DNA from 3 places in the Vibrio celticus genome. Region 2 is predicted to be linked to each of the others. Evidence: riboswitches for the same ligand, from Rfam matches in the RefSeq annotation. Region 2 holds a riboswitch; each other region holds the start of a gene.
The links. Region 2 has a riboswitch for thiamine pyrophosphate ahead of thiD (bifunctional hydroxymethylpyrimidine kinase/phosphomethylpyrimidine kinase). Riboswitches for the same ligand answer to the same signal wherever they lie in the genome.
Positions count from the first base shown of each region.

Region 1: it holds a riboswitch for thiamine pyrophosphate, as region 2 does, so the genes downstream of both, thiB (thiamine ABC transporter substrate binding subunit) here and thiD (bifunctional hydroxymethylpyrimidine kinase/phosphomethylpyrimidine kinase) in region 2, are expected to answer to the same signal.
Region 3: it holds a riboswitch for thiamine pyrophosphate, as region 2 does, so the genes downstream of both, thiC (phosphomethylpyrimidine synthase ThiC) here and thiD (bifunctional hydroxymethylpyrimidine kinase/phosphomethylpyrimidine kinase) in region 2, are expected to answer to the same signal.

Region 1 is NZ_AP025463.1:367,713-372,229, forward strand. Features, by position in the region: gene mpl (UDP-N-acetylmuramate:L-alanyl-gamma-D-glutamyl-meso-diaminopimelate ligase) at 1-1,242, shown strand, start outside; gene OCV19_RS01765 (flavin prenyltransferase UbiX) at 1,281-1,904, shown strand; TPP riboswitch at 1,948-2,067, shown strand; gene thiB (thiamine ABC transporter substrate binding subunit) at 2,121-3,113, shown strand; gene thiP (thiamine/thiamine pyrophosphate ABC transporter permease ThiP) at 3,194-4,517, shown strand, end outside.
Region 2 is NZ_AP025464.1:885,083-889,599, forward strand. Features, by position in the region: gene OCV19_RS19905 (ABC transporter permease) at 1-429, opposite strand, end outside; gene OCV19_RS19910 (ABC transporter ATP-binding protein) at 422-1,180, opposite strand; gene thiD (bifunctional hydroxymethylpyrimidine kinase/phosphomethylpyrimidine kinase) at 1,170-2,063, opposite strand; TPP riboswitch at 2,161-2,272, opposite strand; gene OCV19_RS19920 (DMT family transporter) at 2,371-3,288, opposite strand; gene OCV19_RS19925 (helix-turn-helix domain-containing protein) at 3,374-4,102, opposite strand; gene OCV19_RS19930 (DUF4382 domain-containing protein) at 4,276-4,517, opposite strand, start outside.
Region 3 is NZ_AP025463.1:31,823-36,339, reverse strand. Features, by position in the region: gene OCV19_RS00160 (thiamine phosphate synthase) at 1-871, opposite strand, end outside; gene thiC (phosphomethylpyrimidine synthase ThiC) at 871-2,820, opposite strand; TPP riboswitch at 2,951-3,049, opposite strand; gene crcB (fluoride efflux transporter CrcB) at 3,112-3,495, opposite strand; gene OCV19_RS00145 (multicopper oxidase family protein) at 3,596-4,517, opposite strand, start outside.

The DNA of each region.
Region 1 (4,517 bases), on a different replicon from region 2:
ACCTTGTTGGAGTCTCAGGGGATTGAGATTATTGAAGGGTTCGACCCGAGCCAGTTAGAACCAAGACCTGACTTAGTGGTCATTGGCAATGCGATGAGCCGTGGTAACCCGTGTGTTGAGTATGTATTGGATAACAACCTTAGATACACCTCAGGGCCGCAGTGGTTGCAAGAGTTCTTGTTGCATGAGCGTTGGGTTCTGGCGGTATCCGGAACGCATGGTAAGACAACAACATCGAGCATGCTGGCTTGGATCCTTGAAGACTGTGGTTACGCACCGGGTTTTCTTGTCGGTGGTGTGTTGGGTAATTTTGGTATCTCAGCTCGCCTTGGTGAAAGCATGTTCTTCGTGGTTGAAGCTGACGAATACGACAGTGCTTTCTTTGATAAACGATCTAAGTTTGTTCACTACCACCCAAGAACGTTAGTGATGAACAATCTCGAATTCGATCATGCAGATATCTTTGATGATCTTGAGGCAATCAAGCGACAGTTCCATCATTTGGTTCGCACAGTGCCAAGTAATGGCCGTATTTTCTCACCGAAGCAAGATACCGCGATCCAAGATGTGTTATCCCGTGGCTGCTGGAGTGAAACTGAGTCGAGTGGTGAACTCGGTGATTGGAATGCCAAGAAGTTAGTTAAAGACGGCTCTAAATTTGAGGTGTACTTCCAAGGCGAATGTGTTGGAACCGTAGATTGGGATTTGGTTGGCGATCATAACGTCAACAATGCTTTGATGGCGATTGCGGCGGCAAGACATGTTGGTGTCACGCCTGATTTAGGATGTGGATCACTGGCGACGTTCATTAATACCAAGCGTCGCTTAGAGTTTAAAGGCGAAGTGGCAGGCGTTTCTGTCTATGACGATTTTGCTCATCACCCAACGGCAATTGAACTTACGCTCGGCGGCTTACGTAATAAGGTCGACACAAAGAAAATCATTGCCGTTTTAGAGCCTCGTTCTGCCACCATGAAGCGTGGTGTGCACAAAGAAACCTTGGCTGATTCGCTCAAGCAGGCGGATTCTACCTACTTATTCCAACCGGATAACATTGATTGGTCTGTACAAGACGTGGCCGATGCGTGCCATCAACCCGCACACGTGAGTGATGACATGGACGCATTCGTTGCTAAAATTGTCTCAGAGGCACAAGCGGGCGACCAAATCTTGGTAATGAGTAATGGTGGCTTTGGTGGTATTCACCAAAAACTGTTGGATGCGTTGGCACTCAAGGGCTAACGGCATCCAAGACCTTATAATTTGAAGTAATTGAGAACATGACAAAACACGATCAAGCTATAACCCTTGCTTTCACAGGCGCATCTGGTGCGCCTTATGGACTGCGCTTACTTGAATGCCTATTGGCGGCAGATTATCAGGTTTATTTGTTGATATCGTCGGCAGCGCGAGTGGTGTTGGCGACTGAGCATGAACTTAAGTTACCTGCTGGGCCAGATGCTGCGAAACAAGCTTTGGTTAAGCATTTAGGTTGCGACCCAGAAAAGCTGGTGGTGTGTGGCAAAGATGATTGGTTCTCACCGGTTGCCTCTGGCTCTGCAGCACCGAAGCAAATGGTGGTGTGTCCATGTTCTGCGGGAAGCTTAGCTTCAATTGCTCATGGCCTATCAGATAACCTGATAGAGCGAGCAGCAGACGTGGTTATGAAAGAGCGAGGCCAGCTGCTGTTGGTGGTTCGTGAGACGCCATTTTCTACGCTGCATCTCGAGAATATGCACAAACTCTCGACCATGGGTGTGACGATCATGCCTGCGGCTCCGGGTTTTTATCACCAACCTAAGTCGATCGAAGATCTAGTCGATTTTATGGTGGCGCGTATTTTGGATCATCTTGGTATTGAGCAAGGTTTAGTGCCACGTTGGGGTTACGATCAACGTAATTGATCCAAACTTGATAGCTTATTGTTAAAATTCGAATTACAATTCTGAACACTCATCGGGGAGCGAACCATTCAAATAATGAATGCGAGCTGAGATCAAGCAAGTGCTTGGGACCCGTAAACCTGAACCAGATAATGCTGGCGTAGGAATTGAGTTAGGACCAACTTCTACCGTTCTCCTCCCTCAAACCTGTGCCGCTCAGACCATGGAGAGCGTCCAGTGAAATTCACATTAACAACTCTTGCTGTTACTACAGCCATCTCTTTTTCTGCCGTTGCTGCAGACAATACTCTAACTGTATATACCTATGATTCTTTTGCTGCGGATTGGGGCCCTCGTCCTGCCGTTGAAAAAGCATTTGAAGAAAAGTGTGGCTGTGATGTGAATTTTGTCGCGCTAGAAGATGGCGTGTCTATTCTTAACCGCTTGCGTCTTGAAGGTGGTAACAGCAAAGCAGACATCGTGTTAGGCCTAGATAACAATCTAATGGCTGAGGCGAAAGCGACGGGCTTATTGGCTGAGCACAGTGTTGATACGTCATCAGTGACACTTCCTAACGGTTGGAACGACAGCACCTTTGTTCCTTATGATTTTGGTTACTTTGCGTTTATCTATAACAAAGAGAAATTAGCCAACCCGCCTAAGAGTTTGAAAGAGCTGGTTGAGCAACGTGATGACCTCAAGGTTATTTACCAAGACCCACGTACTTCAACGCCAGGTCAAGGCATGATGCTATGGATGAAGTCTGTTTACGGTGATGAAGCGACAGCGGCGTGGAAGAAGCTCGCTCAGAAAACGGTTACTGTGACTAAAGGTTGGTCTGAAGCTTACTCTATGTTCTTAGAAGGCGAGTCGGACTTAGTCTTGTCTTACACGACTTCTCCGGCTTACCACATCATTGCAGAAAGTGATTCTAAGTACGCAGCAGCAAGCTTTGAAGAAGGTCATTACACTCAAGTGGAAGTGGCAGCTAAGGTCAAAGGCAGTAAGAACGAAAAACTTGCCGATGAGTTTATGGCATTTATCCTAAGTGACGAATTCCAATCAGCGATGCCAACGGGCAACTGGATGTACCCAGTGACTGGCATCGAACTACCAAAAGGGTTCGAGCAGTTAACGGTACCGCAGAAAGCTCTGAGCTTTACGCCTGAAGAAATTGCCGCTAAGCGCAAGCCTTGGATTCGCGAATGGCAGAGTGCACTTACTTTTTAACTTACTATTAAAAAGATGAGCGTCCTGTACTTAAAGGCTCATTCGTGATGTTTGGGCCATTTACGGTAAATAATTAATTTATGATAAAGAAAACACCTACGGTCGGGATCTGGGTTGCGATACTCATTACCGCCTTCGTGGTTTCAGCAGTTGGGGCATTGCTTAGCAATGCCCCTTCTCTTGATATCAGCCAAGTATGGTCAGATCCTTACTATTGGCATGTAACGAAATTCAGTTTTTATCAAGCGATACTCTCAACTGTGCTGAGTGTTGGCTTTGCTATACCCGTTGCTCACGCTCTGTGTCGCAGGCAATTTTTTGGACGAGCTTTGTTGTTAAGACTGTTCGCGTCGACTTTGGTTCTGCCTGTGTTGGTCGGTGTATTTGGCTTGCTCGCGATTTATGGCAACAGTGGCTGGTTAGCTAAATTTTTGGCTAACTTCGACATTGAATTACCATTCTCGATTTATGGTTTGAATGGCATTTTGCTGGCGCATGTCTTCTTTAATCTGCCTTATGCTAGCCGCCTGCTTTTACAGGGTTTGGATACCGTGCCTGCCGAGCAACATAAGTTGTGTGCTCATTTGGGTATGAGTCATTGGAATAAATTTAAATGGGTCGAATGGCCGCGTTTAAGACAACAACTACCACATGTTTGTGGTTTAGTTTTCATGTTGTGCTTCACCAGCTTTGCAACAGTGATGGCTCTTGGTGGAGGTCCGAAATCGACCACTATTGAACTAGCCATCTATCAAGCGATTAAGTTCGACTTTGACTTACAGGCGGGTGCGTTACTCGCAATATGGCAAATGCTACTGTGTGGTGTGTTAGCGGTGAGTATTCAGCGCCTGTCTAAGCCAATCTCTGTGACAGCCAGCCAGCTGTCGGAAGAGAAATATTTGGTTAAGGACAGCTGGTGGTCAAAAGCTTGGGATAGCTTTTGGATCATCGTAGTCTCAATGCTGGTATTGCCGCCATTAGCCATGGTTATCTTTAGTGGTATTAATTCACAAGCATTGACGGTACTCAGGAGTGAACCGTTTTGGGCGGCGTTAATGACCTCAGTTCGTGTCGCTTCTTTGGCCAGTGTTATCGCCGTTTTTATTGGTATTGCGATACTGCTGACCAGTCGTGCATGGCGCTTGCAGAATAAGAATTTTCGAGCCGATAAAATCGAACTGATTGGCACTATTATCTTAGTGACGCCGGGTCTAGTCATCAGTACTGGTCTTTTCTTATTGCTGCGTTCATTTACCGATGTATTCAGCTTGGCTTTCTTTATTGTGATTGCCGTGAATAGCTTGATGGCGCTGCCTTACGTGATTAAAACCTTAGCTCAACCTATGCTGCACCTGTCTCAGCAGTATCAGTATGTGTGTGCGAGCTTAGGGATGACGGGCTTCA
Region 2 (4,517 bases):
TTTTGAGGCGATGCCATAACCAAGCCACAGCATCAATACTGGCGCAATCGCAAACACAGGGATCGCTTGACTAGCGATTAAGATAGGTAACAGCCAGCGTTTTAGTGGTTCGAACATCAACATCTGCAGGGCGAAAAATAGCCCCATCGACAAACCGAGTAGCAAGCCAAGTAAGATCTCTTGCGCAGTCACCCATGTATGTTTGAGTAACACATCGTAACGTTCGATTAGCTTAATAAAGACTTCTGCAGGCGCTGGCAGAATGAAGCTCGGCATCTCGAAGATAACGACCACCATTTGCCATAAACCGAGAATCACAGCACTGCTGATCATCAAACGCATAACGGGATTCATCTGACGAGGGCGTTCAGTGCTAGCCTGTATGTCGGTTGAACGAGCCCCAACTTCGCTTCGCGTTAGATCATTCATAGTCACGCTCCAACTGATCTAAGATCGCTTGTTGTAACTCAGCGCATTCACCGTCTAACACTCGTGGTGTTGATGTGAGAGGCACAGATAAAGACTGAGCATTCGCAGGTGTGCCTTGCAACACATACAAATTATCCGCCAAGCGCACCGCTTCTTGTGGATCATGGGTGATCAACACAACGGTTTTACCTTTTAGCAGTTCACACGCTAAACTTTGCAGCTTGTGTCTTGTTACCGCATCCAGCGCAGAGAACGGCTCATCCATCAGCACGACTGGCTTGTCTTGCATTAAGGTGCGAGCCAAAGCAACACGCTGGCGCATGCCACCAGACAACTGATCCGGCATCGCATTCGCATAATCAGCCAAACCAACTGCAGCTAACAGCTCTAGTGCTTGGTTGGTTTGCTGTTCTTTATCAGAAACTGGATTTTGAAAGCGATGACTCAGGCATACATTGTCGATAACCGATAGCCATGGCAGTAACAAGTCTTGCTGTGCCATGTAAGCGATGCGGTCCGTTAAAGGCAATTCATCGGACGTTGCCAATGTACCCTGCCACTCCACCTTGTCGTCCAGCAAGCCTGCCAGATAACGCAATACCGTAGTTTTTCCGCAGCCACTTCGACCCAACAATACCGTCCACTTACCTGCGTTTAAGCTAAGCGACAACCCAGACAAAGTCGCGTGCTCGCTGTCGTTATAACGTAAGGAGGCATTGCTGAGCTGAACACCAACCGTATTAACGGACATTACCGTGTCCAGCGAAGAAGTGATTTACCGGGCCATGACCTTGACCGACTTGTAACTCATCAGCGTGAGCAATCGCGCGAGAAATGTATTGTTTGCCTAGGTCAACAGCTTCTGCCAGCGTGTTGCCCTGAGCCAAGAAAGAAGCAATGGCAGATGAAAGCGTACAGCCCGTGCCATGGGTGTTTTTAGTCGGGAAACGCTTCGCGCTAATCAAGGCAGACGTCGTCGGGAGAATCAGTAGGTCGTTACTGTTCTCATCCTTCTCTAAGTGGCCGCCTTTTAGGAGTACCGCTTTCGCCCCCAAAGCACGTAAGTCTTCAATCATGCCCTGCATTTCAGCTTCGCTTTCAGGTACTGGCTTGCCTGTTAATGCCGCGCCTTCTGGCAAGTTAGGAGTAATGATGTCTGCCAGCGGAATCAGTTCTTGCTTTAGCGTGGTGATAGCCGAGTTTTCTAAGAGAAGGTCACCACTTGTCGCGACCATTACAGGGTCAATCACAAGATGCTTAGGTTGGTACTGCTTAATTTTGTCAGCGACGACTTTGATGATTTGCGAATCAGCCAACATGCCGACTTTTACTGCCACGATATTCAGATCAGTAAAAACCGCATCTAACTGACTGGCAACATGGTCGAGTGGAATAGGAAAAATGGCGGAAACGCCTTGCGTGTTCTGAGAAGTGATCGCGGTAATTACCGAACAAGCAAAACTACCTGTAGCAGACATAGCTTTAATATCAGCTTGAATACCCGCACCGCCGCCACTGTCTGAGCCAGCGATCGTCAATACAATCGGAGTGTTCGTTCGAATCGAACCATCAGCAGAGTGCTGTGAAACTGAGGTTTTTGGTGTTAAATCTTTTGAAATAGAACTGTGTGTCATTGTCGCTCCTACTATCTTACAAGACGTAGGAGAACGAACACCGATCGAAGGAGAAGTCGCAATAGATTCATGAACAGTCTTCATGAGTGCAGACGTAGATCGAGTGCTTATAGTTCCCTACGCCAGTGTTAACTGAATCAGGTTCAACGGGTCTCGACTAACGATCTCAGCAAACACCAAATAAGGTATATGCCCCCCGACTATTGATAGCGATAGTAACAGCACTCTCACAACTGAGATACTGATTTTATTCAATTATAAGAATTACGCATGAATAAATTTCAATTAGGCATTACAAAACAAATACTTATAACGTTCCTTTAGCTGGCTTCGACTGTATCAACAAGCACAGCACAATCAGAAACATACCTAGCCAACCTATAAAAGGAATCAGCTCACCGACAACGCAGACGGCAAGCACCGCTGCAACTACTGGTTCAAACAGAGTCAGCAGATTGGCGCTACTCGCGGTCACGTGGCGTAAACCAAAACTGAACGCGATATAGCCCAAGCATTGTGGAATTAACGTCAGATAACTGATGACTAATACGTTAATCTGCGAGGAAAACAGGTTCTCCCCCGTAAACCAGAGCGTTGGTAGCAACAGCATCGCACCAAGGCCAAAAATACTGCCCATCGCCGCTTGAGACTCAATGTCCTTGTCTATCAGTGCTTTTGTCGCCCAAGAATAAATGGCGTAACACAACCCTGCTAGCAAACCTAAAGCAATACCCAACAGCTTGAGATCATCACCTGACTCATTCGTAGATGAAGATTCTGAAAACACCAACAACCCAATACCCACCACACCAATCGCAAAGCTAGTGAACCAACGTTTGTTGATATTATTCTTTTTGCTAATCAGACACTCTAACAATGCCGAAAAGAAAGGTGCGGTTGCAATCGAAACCACGGTACCAATCGCCACGCCTGATAATTTCATTGAAGAATAGAAAGCTAAAGGATAGATCGCCAAAGCCAAAGCGCTCACTGCCAACAGCTTCTTGTTCTGCAAAAGTTTATCGAAGGCGAGTAGGATTTTTCGATACGCTAAGCCCGCTTGCATTAGGCCGCCGACCCCCATAGAGAAAGCACCAATCGCTAATGGGCTTAGATCAGGAGCAAAACTTGCGGCGGTGCCTGTCGTGCCCCATAAAATGGAAGCAAAGAAGATGGCTAAAGTGCCTGTTTGGAATTCGTTAACGCGATTGATGGTAAGATTCATTTCTATTACCTAATTTTCAGTTCTGAAATAGATAATAGTGAAGATTGATAAAAGTTAGTTTGCCGAAAGGACGCTATTGTTGTTTCTAAAGACTCTCTTTCATTGAGCCTAGAAACGCCCTTGGGGACATTCCAAAGTGCTGAGAGAAGCGACGACTGAAAGCAGAAACATCACTATAACCCACATTTTCAGCAATCAATTGAACCGGTAAATCAGTATGAGTTAACAAGGCTTGGGCTTTCTCCATACGATAGCGAGTGATGTATTTAAGCGCACTGATGCCCAGGCACTCTTTGAAGCGTTTTTTAAATTGAGTGGGGCTCAAACAGGCCGTTTCTGCAAGTTGTGAAATGGATAACGGCTGCGTGTAATTATCCGCGATCAGTCTTTGTACCGCCCGGATTCGAGGATCGATGTTCTTGCTCACTTGTTGTTGCTCTAACAGCAGTGAAAACACATCCACGATTGATGACTCAATACCGCTATCGACCTGATATTCCAGCTGCTTCTCAACAAACAACAAGAAGCTCATCAAAGGTGGCGTTATCGTGAAAACCGAGAGCTCATGCTCCAACAAGTGCTGCGGCAACTCCGCCATATCCGCGACAATAAACCGCGCCGCCTCATCCGCCTTAAACGCATGCGCTGTGGTTACCGGAATTACGACACATTCGCCCACGGCCACTTTGCCGACATACCCCACCATCTCGATATTGATACTGCCTTGGATCGGCAATACCAATTGGTGATGGTCATCATGAGCATGGGTATTAAATTGCTTGGTGTAAGATCGAATGCTTAAGCTAGATTTCATGAGCAACGCCGGAGTACATTTCGCTAGATTAAAGTAATAGAGACAACGTTACATTATCACTTCCCTAGAGTCACATTCAATGCTCATCAAATTCATGCTAGCTAGGTGACATGATCAAAAACGACCTCCAAATAAGAGGCCGTTTTGATTAAAAAGCGTCATTCACATAAAGGTTAGAATGACACTTGGCTGTCTTGACCAACAGTGACTTGCACACCATTTTCAGCTTCGTATATTGCGAACCCAGCGGCTAGTGGCGCTGCATTGTCTTCATCACTGTCATGCTGCGCAGTACAGGTATAACCTAATGAATAAGTACCTGGATCAATAAAGCCCAGTGAGAATTCAAAATTAGTTTGGTCTTCACCAAGCACAACGGAAGCTGAAGTGACGGGTTTTACTTCCTCACTACCAC
Region 3 (4,517 bases), on a different replicon from region 2:
GGTTGGATTCTTCGATGTCCTCTTGTCCCAAATGAACACCAAAAGCATCATGCTTGAGTGCCAATTGCCAATAGTCATTGATAAAAACCTGAGCGTTGTGCTCTCTACCAAGTTCGATAGAACGTTCGATTTGTTGTTCTAAATCTACTTGCTGTGGGTTCTTAATACGCAATTGAACTGTGTTGATTCCAAGCTTGAGCAGCCTTTCGATCCACTCAACATCATCAACCACTGGGTATAGCCCTAGGCTACTCTTACTCAGTTCAGGGAATGAGAGTGATGTTCCTTGGTGCGCCCAACCAACACTAATATCCAGTAGCTCATCTTCGAGAACGGGAATAGGAAAGTTTTGATAGTTTGCTGGCCATGTTCCACGTGAAACATTAGATGCTGCGCGAGCCAAAACCAGTGCATCTTCTAATGGGAACTCCAATGCCAACAAAGTAACTAACCAAGCAAAGTGGCCACTACTATCTAACTCCTGATGAGCTGGAGTTTCATTCCTGATAGCACGATTAGCATCTAGCTGTGACCAGAGATCCAATACAGCTGAGTCATCTAAGACACCGATATAGATAGCATTCGGAGTTTGTTCCAAGGCACAGCGGATATCAGCTAGCGCCACTGAATGACTGTAATCAACGATATGATCAAGCTCACTTGAGCGACACTCCGCCAATGAATCAACATCATGAGCAAAACCAATAGATAACGCTTGCTGAGCATCAACGATGGAGAAGCATTGAGTTGGGCTTATACCCAACTCAACTGCATCGGTTGCCAAGCCTTGTCGCTTAGCAACTAATAGACAGCTTTGCACCTCTCCCGTTAGCTCAATATTTTGAGATGGGATAAGAATCTTCACTGTCATTATTCCTCTAATTGAGCTTCTTTTGCGCCTACTGCTGGGTGATAAAGTTCAGAGCCAGTATCACGGAACTCTTGTGATTTCTGACGCATCCCTTCCAACGGATTATCAAGCATCTTAATTTCTATAGCCTGATCAGCAGCCACTTGTTCAGTGTCTTTCGCGTACTCTCGAACTTCTTGAGAGATCTTCATTGAACAGAATTTAGGGCCACACATTGAGCAGAAGTGAGCAACCTTCCCCGACTCTTGCGGTAAGGTTTCATCATGGAAAGAGCGCGCAGTTTCCGGGTCAAGAGCTAGGTTAAATTGGTCTTCCCAACGGAATTCAAAACGTGCCTTTGATAAAGCGTTATCTCGGATTTGTGCACCCGGATGTCCTTTAGCCAAGTCTGCAGCGTGTGCAGCCAGCTTGTAAGTAATCAGGCCAGTCTTCACATCTTCTTTGTTTGGTAAGCCTAGATGCTCTTTAGGGGTTACATAACAGAGCATCGCACAGCCGTACCAACCAATCATGGCCGCGCCAATTCCAGAGGTAATGTGGTCATAACCAGGGGCAATATCGGTAGTCAATGGACCTAATGTATAGAACGGTGCTTCATGACAGTGCTCTAACTGCTCGTCCATGTTCTCTTTAATTAAGTGCATTGGCACATGTCCAGGACCTTCAATGATCACTTGCACGTCGTATTCCCAAGCAACCTTAGTCAACTCACCCAAAGTACGTAATTCGGAGAATTGAGCTTCATCATTGGCATCAGCAATCGAACCTGGACGTAGACCGTCACCTAATGACAGAGCGACATCGTACTTCGCACAGATCTCACAGATCTCACGGAAGTGGGTATAAAGGAAGCTTTCTTGGTGATGAGCAAGACACCATTTAGCGATGATAGAGCCGCCACGAGAGACAATACCAGTCACACGTTTAGCGGTCATAGGAACGTAGCGAAGCAATAAGCCTGCGTGGATAGTAAAGTAATCAACACCCTGCTCTGCTTGTTCAATCAAAGTATCGCGCATCACTTCCCAGTTAAGGTCTTCCGCAACGCCATTCACTTTTTCAAGCGCTTGATACATAGGAACCGTACCAATTGGTACTGGGCTATTACGTAAGATCCATTCGCGAGTCTCGTGAATATTACGACCGGTAGAAAGGTCCATCACGGTATCTCCACCCCAGCGAGTTGACCATACTAACTTCTCAACTTCTTCTTCAATCGAAGAACTTACTGAAGAGTTACCGATATTGGCGTTCACTTTAACTAAGAAGTTTCGGCCAATAATCATCGGCTCGGATTCAGGGTGGTTAATGTTCGACGGGATGATAGCTCGGCCTTCAGCGACTTCTTTACGCACGAACTCAGGGGTGATTTCTTTCGGCAGGTTTGCGCCAAAGTTATGGCCAGGGTGTTGGTGGTTCAGCTGCTCATCAGCAAACTTCTGACGTCCCATGTTCTCACGTATCGCAATGTACTCCATCTCAGGAGTAATAGTTCCCTGACGAGCATAGTGCAGCTGAGTAACACATTGATCGCCAGTGGCGCGACGAATTCTAGGCAGATTACCGTAACGAAGGTCGTCTAGAGTTTCATCTTCTAAACGCTCTTTGGTGTAGACAGAACTTACATCGTCTAACAGTTCTGTATCACCACGCTCTTCAATCCATTGCTCTCGTAACTTAGGAAGGCCACTGTAAAGGTCAATTTCGTGCATAGGGTCAGTATAAACACCAGAGGTGTCGTATACATGAATTGGCGCATTAGGTTCGAATACAGGATCTTTTTTGGTACCACCAACAAGGCTATCTGCTAGTGATATTTCTCGTACAGGGACTTGAATGTCCTCGCGAGATCCGTGGATGTAAGCTTTTTTTGAATTTGGATAAGGTTGCACGGATAAAGAATCAATGAAATTCTTCGCTTCCAGTCTTGCTTGTTTACGACTCGACATAGCATTTTTCCTTGGCTTTTAGCCATTATTTATAGGGATAAAAATGCTTGACGGATAAGATGCTACAAGAGGGATCACAGCAAGAAAATGCAGTTGTGATCTGGAGATAGATCTCTAGAAGGATTCTAGTTAGATATCTACTCTTGTTCCCTTCGCAGGTATTAGCCTGATCAGGTTCAACGGATCCCGAGTTAACGGTCTCAGCCATATGGCACTCCGACAAGTACGATCGAGTATATAAAAACGGCTTGGATAAACCAAGTCGAGTTGTTAACAAATCGTAAGAAAGTTTTAAGACTTTATCAGAAGTTGGAAGCCGATCCATGCGGCTGAAATACTGAGAACCACATTGAGCAGTACATTGAGCCCCATCTTGAAAAACGCACCCTGCTGCATAAGAAGCACGTTATCCATCGAAAACGTAGAAAATGTCGTCAGGGCTCCAAGGAAACCAAGACCGATAATTTGTCTCCACGGCTCCGTCGCAACCATCTCATTTTCAAACGCGGCGATGAGCAATCCCATAATCAGAGAGCCAATTACGTTAACAGTCAGCGTACCGTAAGGAAAACCACGCCCTAACATCACAACGCATAACTCTGAAATCAAGTAACGTGAACAAGCACCAAACGCGCCACCGATGGCGATAAAACCTAGAATAGATAACTGACCCATGAATCCTCCCAAACAATAATCCCTATATTCTAGCTTTAACGCCGATAAAAGCGAGGGTAGAAACTAAGAATGCATGCGCAAATATTAAACGTTACAGGTGTCACTTAACTTCAATATATCCCATCAAACCCGTTTTCATGTGTTCTATAACATGACAGTGATACATCCAGCGGCCAGGGTTGTCGGCTACAAATGCAGCTTTAGCTCGGCCATTTTTTCCAAGTAACACTGTATCGGTATGGAAAGGTTCTTCAACTTTCTTCCCGTCAAGTTCGAGTACTGTAAAAGTATGTCCATGAATATGGATAGGATGATGGTATTGAGTGACGTTCTTTAGATCGAATATATAGGTTTTTCCCAGATCTAAAGTCGCCAAAGGTTCAGGGATATTATCTTTGCTCATCCCCTCCCATGCTCGTTTATTAGTTAGCCAAAACTTAGGCATAGATTTTCCATCTTTGGATACTGGAGAAACCGCCCCTTCCCATTCAAATAAAAAGTCAATTTCTTCTGCATTAACCAAATCTAAGTTGGTCACAGGATTAAGGGGTAAAGAAGGTAGAGAGCGATTCTCAACAAGGGTTGAATCTACAACCTCGAACTCACACAAAGAGAAAGGAAAGCGTCCTTTCATTTGAAGGACGCTCACTCGCCCACCGGCTTTGGGTGCTATCAATCCAATATCCACTCGCATCCCTGGGCCAATTTTATGTTGAGTCAGTTTATAAGGCGTTTTTACAGGGTTACCATCAATGGCAATCACCCATGCCTCTGCCCCTTCGACAGCAATAGGGTAAGTGATCGTATTATCGACATTTGCGATACGCAGCCTGGTCGTTGCATGTTGTTTTAACTGATAGGCAGGCTCATGTATTCCATTAACGCTACTCCACTCTCCTGGCGTACCCATACGGGCACTGAGTCGTGGGATCATTAGATCTTTCCATTGGCCTTTCTTATCTATATGCCAATGCTTAAGCATCAGTGCGTGTTCTTCATCAAACGGCACTGGGATACTCTCC